Regions from separate parts of the Klebsiella electrica genome, predicted to be linked through region 1. Evidence: predicted binding sites of a transcription regulator. Region 1 holds the regulator's gene; each other region holds the start of a gene.
What was found. The regulator CRP, encoded in region 1, controls carbon source genes, mostly activating them, when cyclic AMP is high. The targets are predictions, from matches to a motif close to ATGTGANNNNNNTCACAT.

Region 1 (2,204 bases):
ATGGCTGCGCTCCACCAGTTTTTGTACTTCTTCCGGTTGGTGCAGGCTGACGGAGATATGTTCCTGTAAATCCAGCGCCATCTGAAACACCCGCAGCAGGCGCTTTTGGTCGTTGCGCTGGTTTGCCGCCAGCATATGCATCTGCTGGTAGCATTGGGTGATCAGGTCCACTACCTTCTGCTGGCGCGTGAGCAACGGCGGCAGCGAAGTGCCCGGATCGATGTGCTGGGTCAGCAGGCTGTATTTGGCTTCGCAGTAGTTAGCCAGCTCCCGATAGAGCAGGCTCAGCGATTCACGCAGCGGCTGCTCGCGCCATAGCCAAAACCAGAACCAGCTAAACAGGCCGTACCACAGCGTCCCGAGGGCGTAGATCAGCAGCGGCTCCCAGACGGGCATATTGCCAGCGAGGCTCAGGGTGAAGATAGCGGCAATGAGCGAAGCGGGCAGTAGCCTGGCGTGCAGAGAGCTGATCTCCGCCGTTACGCCGAGCAGCAGCGTCAGGCCACTGAGAATCAAGGGCAGCGGGATGTCCTGCTGAAGAAGAAGCTGGACAACCAGACTACAGCCGGCAAATAACGAACCGCCAATAATCAGACGCTTAAAAAAGCGTTTGTGCGGGGTATCCAGACCGGCGACGTTACAGCAGGCGGGTACCAGCGAGAACAACAGACCTTGCTGTAAGTGCCCGAGGAGGAGGCCTGTTGCAACCGGCAAGCACAACACCAGCGTTTGCCGCAGTGCATAGTTGACTTCCGGGTGGTAAATCAGCCTGCGCCACATAGGGGAAACAAAAACGGCGTATTGCGGACGCAACACGCCGTTTTTATCGACTTAACGGGTACCGTATACGACGATAGTTTTACCGTGGGCGGAGATCAGATTCTGATCTTCCAGCATCTTCAGGATACGGCCAACGGTTTCACGGGAACAACCCACGATCTGACCGATTTCCTGGCGGGTAATTTTAATTTGCATACCATCAGGGTGGGTCATCGCATCCGGCTGTTTTGCCAGGTTCAGCAGCGTCTGAGCGATGCGCCCGGTGACGTCGAGGAAGGCAAGGTTACCCACTTTTTCTGAGGTCACCTGCAGACGGCGAGCCATCTGCGATGACAAGCGCATCAGGATATCCGGGTTAACCTGAATGAGCTGACGGAATTTTTTGTAGGAGATTTCGGCCACTTCACATGCGGTTTTCGCACGTACCCAGGCGCTACGCTCCTGGCCTTCTTCAAACAAGCCTAATTCACCGATGAAATCGCCCTGGTTGAGGTAAGAGAGGATCATCTCTTTACCTTCTTCATCCTTGATGAGCACAGCCACAGAGCCTTTGACGATGTAGTACAACGTTTCTGCTTTTTCACCCTGGTGGATCAGCGTGCTTTTAGATGGGTACTTATGAATGTGGCAATGAGACAAGAACCATTCGAGGGTAGGGTCTGTTTGCGGTTTGCCAAGCACCATGCGCGGTTATCCTCTGTTATAAGCTATCTCCGGGTGCCGACACTACACGGCATCCGGGCATGCAATCGTATTGTTTCCCTATGCCTGGGAAACGGGCTGGTGATTTTTCTTCAGCCTGTAATGTGAACTCCTCTGCATACATGCAGTACATCAATGTAATACTGTAGCATCCCGACTGTTTTAGCATAGCTTTTGCCGTATGTCTCCTGGTGTCTCGCTTCAGCATGATGCAGGTCGCCTTCCGTTGCGAGAATTGTTATGTACGCGTAATCTGTCAGGAAAATTGCAACCTTGGAGTTAAATTTTATGCAAGCTCGTGTGAAATGGGTGGAAGGGTTAACCTTCATCGGAGAGTCGGCGTCAGGTCACCAGATTCTGATGGACGGCAACTCCGGAGATAAAGCGCCAAGCCCGATGGAGATGGTGCTGATGGCGGCGGGCGGATGCAGCGCTATTGATGTCGTGTCTATTTTGCAGAAAGGTCGCCACAACGTGACTAACTGTGAAGTCAAGCTGACGTCTGAACGTCGGGAAGAGGCGCCGCGCCTGTTTACCCATATCAATCTGCATTTTATCGTCACCGGCAAAGAGCTGAAAGAGGCGGCCGTTTCCCGTGCGGTGGATCTGTCGGCGGAGAAATACTGCTCGGTGGCGCTGATGCTGCAAAAAGCGGTGAACATCACCCACTCGTTTGAGGTGGTGGAGGCGTAATGCCAGATACCCGGTGGCGCGAGCGTACC
Region 2 (2,204 bases), 250 kb from region 1:
TCAAGGCCGCGGGCTACTTTCTCCCGCTGGCGCAGCAGCTCGCTTTCTGACTGCTGCGCCGCCGGACGGGTCTTTTCGCGTACCAGCGCCTGCGCCGCCTCCATTACGCCGTCGGCCAGCGCCTCCAGCTGGCGCATTTTCAACGCCGCGTTCGGGTCCGATGGCACCATTCCCGGCGCAGCGTCGAGCTGTTCAAGGTATTGCGCGATAATGGGGGAGTCATACCAGCATTCGCCGCTGTCCGTGACCAGCACCGGCACCTTACCCAAGGGATTGTATTTCCCGACGCCGTTCACCTCCTGGTAGGGAAATTCATTGACGAATTCGAAGGGGAGGTTTTTCTCCAGCAGAATGACGGAGATTTTACGCACAAAGGGACTGGTGTAGCTGCCGATCAGTTTCATTGCCTGCTCCTTTCGCCCACAAAAAGATAAGTATGGGTCAGGCGCAGGCAAAAGGCAGGTCAGACTTCACGTCAATCGCCTGGCTGACTTTCCGATAGCGCGGGTAGTCTTTGTAGAGCCGGTCGCGCTCGGCGGAAACACGCACCGTGTTCGCCTGCGCTTCAGAAAGCTGTGCCTTCAGGGTATTGATGCTGTGCAGCGCGGTCACCAGATCGGCCTGCAGTCTGTCGACCCGGGCCTGATAGCGCACGGGATCAATCGGGCGCGCAGAGTTTGTCGGCGATCACATCCGCAAAATTCAACCAGTTATTTTTTGTGAACAACATCACAATATAGAGACAAACCAGAAACAATATTATGTGATGTAATTCACATTAATTAACCTAATCGGGTTAATTTTGACCCGTTGCGTTTTTTTTGCACACCAATTTTGTGATGAGAATCACTATAAATAGCTATCAGATACCTATATTCATGTGATCAAGGTCACACAAAAACCCACCAACTGGACAGTTTAATGATTCAGTGCCAGATTCGCTTTATCAATCAGGGTCCGGCGACCTCTGCCGCCATATTCACAACAAGCCTCAGGCTTTTAGCCTACGCGATAAGCAAAACAGAAGAAGGGGTGTTTTATGTCATCCGATATCAAGATCAAGGTGCAAAGCTTTGGTCGTTTCCTCAGCAATATGGTGATGCCAAACATCGGCGCGTTTATCGCGTGGGGTATCATTACCGCATTATTCATCCCGACAGGGTGGTTACCAAACGAGACGCTGGCGAAATTAGTCGGCCCGATGATCACCTACCTGTTGCCGCTGCTTATCGGCTATACCGGTGGTAAGTTAATTGGCGGTGAGCGTGGTGGCGTCGTCGGCGCTATTACCACAATGGGCGTCATCGTCGGCGCGGACATGCCGATGTTCCTCGGCGCGATGATCGCAGGTCCGCTGGGCGGCTGGGCGATTAAACATTTCGATAGCTGGGTAGACGGTAAGATTAAGTCCGGTTTCGAGATGCTGGTGAACAACTTCTCTGCCGGTATTATCGGGATGATCCTCGCGATTCTGGCATTCCTCGGCATTGGCCCGGCGGTTGAGGTTCTGTCTAAAATTCTGGCGGCAGGCGTTAACTTCATGGTTGTCCATGACATGCTGCCGCTGGCATCAATCTTCGTTGAGCCAGCGAAAATCCTGTTCCTTAACAACGCCATCAACCACGGTATCTTCTCGCCGCTGGGTATCCAGCAGTCTCATGAGCTGGGTAAATCCATCTTCTTCCTGATTGAAGCCAACCCGGGTCCGGGGATGGGCGTGCTGATGGCATACATGTTCTTTGGTCGCGGTAACGCGAAGCAGTCCGCAGGCGGTGCCGCAATCATCCACTTCCTGGGCGGTATTCACGAAATCTACTTCCCGTATGTGCTGATGAACCCGCGTCTGATCCTTGCCGTGATTCTCGGCGGTATGACCGGTGTGTTCACCCTGACTATCCTCAACGGCGGTCTGGTTTCTCCTGCCTCCCCAGGTTCTATCCTGGCGGTGCTGGCGATGACGCCGAAAGGGGCGTACTTCGCTAACATCGCGGCAATTATTGCGGCCATGGTCGTCTCCTTTGTGATCTCCGCCATTCTGCTGAAAACCAGCAAAGTGAAAGAAGAAGATGATATCGATGCTGCGACCCGTCGCATGCAGGATATGAAAGCCGAATCCAAAGGCGCGGCCACACCGCTGTCTGCAGGTACCGTGGCTAACGATCTGAGCCATGTGCGCAAAATCATCGTCGCCTGCGATGCCGGCA
Region 3 (2,204 bases), 440 kb from region 1:
CCACCTCGCGCTCGGCGATAAACTGCCCGTCGCGAAAAACCGTCACATCATCACAAATCTCGAAGATCTCTTTCATACGGTGAGAGATATAGACAATCCCGCGCCCCTGCGCTTTCAGCTCGCGGATGACGCGGAACAGAGATTCCGTTTCGGTATCGGTCAATGCGTCCGTGGGTTCATCCATAATGATGACCTTCGACTCAAAGCTCAGCACCTTGGCGATTTCAACCATCTGCTGATCGCCAATCGACAGATCGCCCACCAGTTTCTGGCTGTTAAAGCGTAAGTTCAGCTTCGCCAGCAGTTTGTCGGCTTCGGCATACATCGTTTTCCAGTCGATTTTGCCAAACCGGTTGACGAACTCACGACCGAGGAAAATGTTTTCCGCGATCGTCAGCTGTGGGATCAGGTTGAGTTCCTGATGAATAATGCCGATACCGGCTTCCTGGGAGGATTTCGGTCCGTTGAAGGTGATCTCTTTGCCGAGCCACAGCAGTGAGCCGGCATCGCGGGTATAGATCCCGGTCAGCACCTTCATCATCGTGGATTTGCCGGCGCCGTTTTCGCCGACCAGCGCCATTACGCGGCCAGCATAGACATTGAGCGAGGCGCCGGAGAGCGCCTTCACGCCAGGGAACGCTTTATCGATCCCTTTTAATTGCAATAAGGCTTCCATATCGGCGACCTCAGAACGTGACGCCGGCACAGAGAATAACGTTCGCATACGGGGAACACTCCCCGCTGCGAATCACCGCCTGACTGTCTGCGGTTTGTTTTTTAAACTGCTCATGACTGGTGTAACGAATGTCAATGGTATTTCCCTGGTATTGCTGCAGCAGCTCAAGGTGAGTGAGCAACGTCGCATGGAGCTGCGGATTGTGAGTCTTTATCTCTTCCGCGAGGATCGCCGCCTCAACCTGCATTTCCGCCGTTACCACCTCCAGAACCTGCATAAAGGAGGGAACGCCATGGGTTAATGCCATATCGATGCGCGCGCTGCTGCGGGGAACCGGTAAACCGGCATCGCAGACCACCAGCGTATCGGTATGACCCAGGCGGGAGATAACCGAAGAAATATCAGCGTTAAGTACGGTGCCTTTTTTCATTTTTCTCTTTTGCTCCACTAGCGAAACGTTTCGCTGTCATAAGTATTGTCAATACGCGCACGAAAAACCATCACCAGAAGAGAGAAATGTGATCGCCATCGAAACGTTTCGCAAACGCCGGAAAGGAAAAGTGAAGCGGGGCAAAAAAGCAAAAAAAGCCCTTCACGAGGAAGGGCTTCAGAGCATCAGATTTCGACCTGGGTACCGAGTTCAATTACCCGGTTTGGCGGGATTTCAAACTGATCCGGCGCCCTCAGGGCGTTACGCTGCAGCAGGAGGTACAGTTTTCCGCGCAGACGCAAATACCAAGGCCGTTTGCCGATAATCAACGACTCATGCGACATAAAGAACGAGGTCTCCATCATCCGGCAGCTCAGACCTTCCAGCCCGCAGCGATGGAACACCTCTTCCACGTTTGGCGTTTCGCGCCAGCCGTAGCTGGCGACCACGCGCCAGAAAGACGGTGAAATCTGCTCAATCTGCACGCGACGAACGTTATGCACATAAGGCGCGTCTTCAGTACGCAGCGTCAGCAGAATCACGCGTTCGTGCAGTACCTTGTTGTGCTTGAGGTTATGCAGCAGCGCAAAAGGAATCACGTTCAACGCACGGGACATATACACGGCGGTTCCCGGTACGCGAACCGGCGGTGATTTCTCCAGGGAAGAGATCATCGCTTCCAGAGAGTTACCGTGTTCATGCATCCGACGCAGCAGACGGAAACGTTCGCTTTTCCAGGTCGTCATCACGGTGAACATCACCAGACCCAGCGTTAACGGCAGCCAGCCGCCGGAAACAATCTTATCGAGGTTGGCCGAGAACAGCGGAAAATCAATGCTCATAAAGGCAATAAAGAACAACGCCACAAAGAACTTATTCCAGTGCCAGTTTTTACGCGCAACCGTAGTGAAGAGAATCGTGGTCAGCACCATGGTTCCCGTTACCGCGATCCCGTACGCCGCCGCCAGGTTCGAAGAGTGTTCGAAGTTGATAATCACGATGACCACCGAGACATACAGCAGCCAGTTGATGAACGGAATATAAATCTGTCCGGACTCCATTTCCGAGGTATGAATAATCCGCATCGGCGACAGATAT
Region 4 (2,204 bases), 2.5 Mb from region 1:
AACGGTTTTCTGAGTTGCGGTGGTCGCGTGAACGGTGGTCATCAGGCCTTCGATGATACCGAAGTTGTCGTTGATGACTTTAGCCAGCGGAGCCAGGCAGTTGGTGGTGCAGGATGCGTTAGAAACGATGTCCTGGCCTTCGTATTTGTCAAAGTTAGCGCCTTTAACAAACATCGGAGTGTTGTCTTTGGACGGGCCAGTCAGAACGACTTTTTTCGCGCCAGCAGTGATGTGTTTACGAGCGGTTTCGTCAGTCAGGAACAGACCGGTTGCTTCAGCAACAATGTCAACGCCTGCTTCGTTCCACTTCAGGTTAGCCGGATCACGTTCAGCGGTAACACGGATTTTTTTACCGTTAACGATCAGATGACCGTCTTTCACTTCAACGGTACCGTTAAAACGGCCGTGAGTGGAGTCATACTTCAGCATGTATGCCATGTAGTCAGCGTCTAACAGGTCGTTGATTGCAACGATCTCGATGTCAGAACGTTCCTGAGCAGCACGGAAAACAATGCGACCGATACGGCCAAAACCGTTGATACCTACTTTGATAGTCATATATTCCACCAGCTATTTGTTAGTGAATAAAAGGTTGCCTGTAAAATTACAAAAACCTTACGCAGCGTCAAGCGGAATCGTGTCAATCATTGCGACAAATCAATCCTGAGCACACCTTTTGCACGATTGATTTGCCTCACTCTCCCTTTGAGCCCAATTCCATATTGGGGCTGCGCCTGGAATTTTAAAGGCCATTGAAGATAAAAATGAGATGTCTGTCACAATTATCTGGCTGTCTTTTGGCTCCGGATAAGTTTAGAACAAAAGTCCACGCTTCATTGTTAATGTTTTGTTAGAATCGGGGCGTAAAGTTGTCCTTTCACAGTGAGAAGCAAGCACATGGCGAATAAACCCTCCTCGGACGAGCTCAAAAAAAATTTGAGCGAGATGCAGTTTTACGTGACGCAGAATCACGGTACTGAGCCGCCGTTCACCGGGCGACTGCTCCACAACAAACGGGACGGCGTCTACCACTGCCTGGTGTGCGATGCGCCGCTGTTTCACTCGCAAACGAAGTATGATTCAGGCTGCGGCTGGCCGAGCTTTTACGAGCCGGTGAGCGAGGAGGCGATTCGCTATCTGAACGATGACTCCCACGGGATGCAACGCACGGAAATTCGCTGCGGAAATTGCGATGCGCATCTGGGGCATGTGTTTCCGGATGGACCGCAGCCGAGCGGGGAGCGTTTTTGCGTCAATTCGGCCTCATTAAGCTTCAATGACAACGATAATGGCGAGCAGATTAAAGGTTAAAGAAACGATTCAGCAAATTATTCCAGTGCGGAGTTGAACGGATCATGGAAATCGAGCAAATAATAGACAGTATGACGCCGGAAGTGTACCAGCGACTGGCGACGGCGGTGGAGCTGGGAAAATGGCCAGATGGCGTGGCCTTAACGCCCGAGCAGAAAGAGAACAGCCTGCAGCTGGTGATGCTCTACCAGGCGCGGCATAACAGCGACGCGCAGCACATGACCATCGACACCAACGGCCAGATGGTGATGAAGAGCAAGCAGCAGCTGAAAGAGGATTTTGGCATCGCCCCCCGACCGATTGCGACGCTGAAAATGCACTAGCCAGTGGCCTGATGCCCGGTGCCGGGCCTGAGGCAGGATTACGCAGGCCCGTTAAGACCCCGCTCCGTCGGGCCTGAGGCAGGATTACGTAGGCCCGTTAAGACCCCGCTCCGTCGGGCCTGAGTCAGGATTGCGCAGGCCCGTTAAGACCTCTCTGCAGGGCCTGAGGCTGGATTACGTAGGCCCGGTAAGGCAACGCCGCCACCGGGCAAGGTTGTGACAACTGACAACTCGGGTAAAACGCCGCTCACACCACCCAGCGGCCGATCGCCGCATAAGGTTTAATCCCAGGCGACGCCGCGAGCTGCTTCGCCTGCTGATTATGGTCATCGTCGCCATACTCCCAGAACATGACCCCCGCCAGACCTTTTCGCTGAATGTAATCAGCCTTTATCGCCACCGAACGAAGGGCGTTGAATCTGCGAGTCAGCTCAATTTGTAGTCAAAGCGATGCGGGGAAATGGCCCGAAGCGGACGCTTCGGGCACAAGGATTACGCCTGCGTTTCCAGCCAGTCGTCGAGGGTGTACAGCGTAGCGCCGGCGGCGGCCATCGCCATAAAGGCGTGCGC

Region 2: a site for CRP is predicted at 879-896, ahead of Electrica_RS00725 (PTS mannitol transporter subunit IICBA). Genes of this name have one in related genera too.
Region 3: a site for CRP is predicted at 1,193-1,210, ahead of rbsD (D-ribose pyranase). Genes of this name have one in related genera too.
Region 4: a site for CRP is predicted at 765-782, ahead of msrB (peptide-methionine (R)-S-oxide reductase MsrB). Genes of this name have one in related genera too.

Annotation. Positions count from the first base shown of each region.
Region 1 is NZ_CP041247.1:400,571-402,774, forward strand. Features, by position in the region: gene Electrica_RS01795 (YccS/YhfK family putative transporter) at 1-780, opposite strand, end outside; gene crp (cAMP-activated global transcriptional regulator CRP) at 832-1,464, opposite strand; gene Electrica_RS01805 (OsmC family protein) at 1,771-2,175, shown strand.
Region 2 is NZ_CP041247.1:148,796-150,999, reverse strand. Features, by position in the region: gene Electrica_RS00735 (glutathione S-transferase) at 1-404, opposite strand, end outside; partial or broken gene Electrica_RS00730 (hypothetical protein) at 481-663, opposite strand; gene Electrica_RS00725 (PTS mannitol transporter subunit IICBA) at 1,040-2,204, shown strand, end outside.
Region 3 is NZ_CP041247.1:5,225,074-5,227,277, forward strand. Features, by position in the region: gene rbsA (ribose ABC transporter ATP-binding protein RbsA) at 1-676, opposite strand, end outside; gene rbsD (D-ribose pyranase) at 687-1,106, opposite strand; gene kup (low affinity potassium transporter Kup) at 1,292-2,204, opposite strand, start outside.
Region 4 is NZ_CP041247.1:3,129,170-3,131,373, reverse strand. Features, by position in the region: gene gapA (glyceraldehyde-3-phosphate dehydrogenase) at 1-558, opposite strand, end outside; gene msrB (peptide-methionine (R)-S-oxide reductase MsrB) at 898-1,311, shown strand; gene Electrica_RS15000 (YeaC family protein) at 1,356-1,634, shown strand; partial or broken gene Electrica_RS28920 (hypothetical protein) at 1,882-2,040, opposite strand; gene pncA (bifunctional nicotinamidase/pyrazinamidase) at 2,127-2,204, opposite strand, start outside.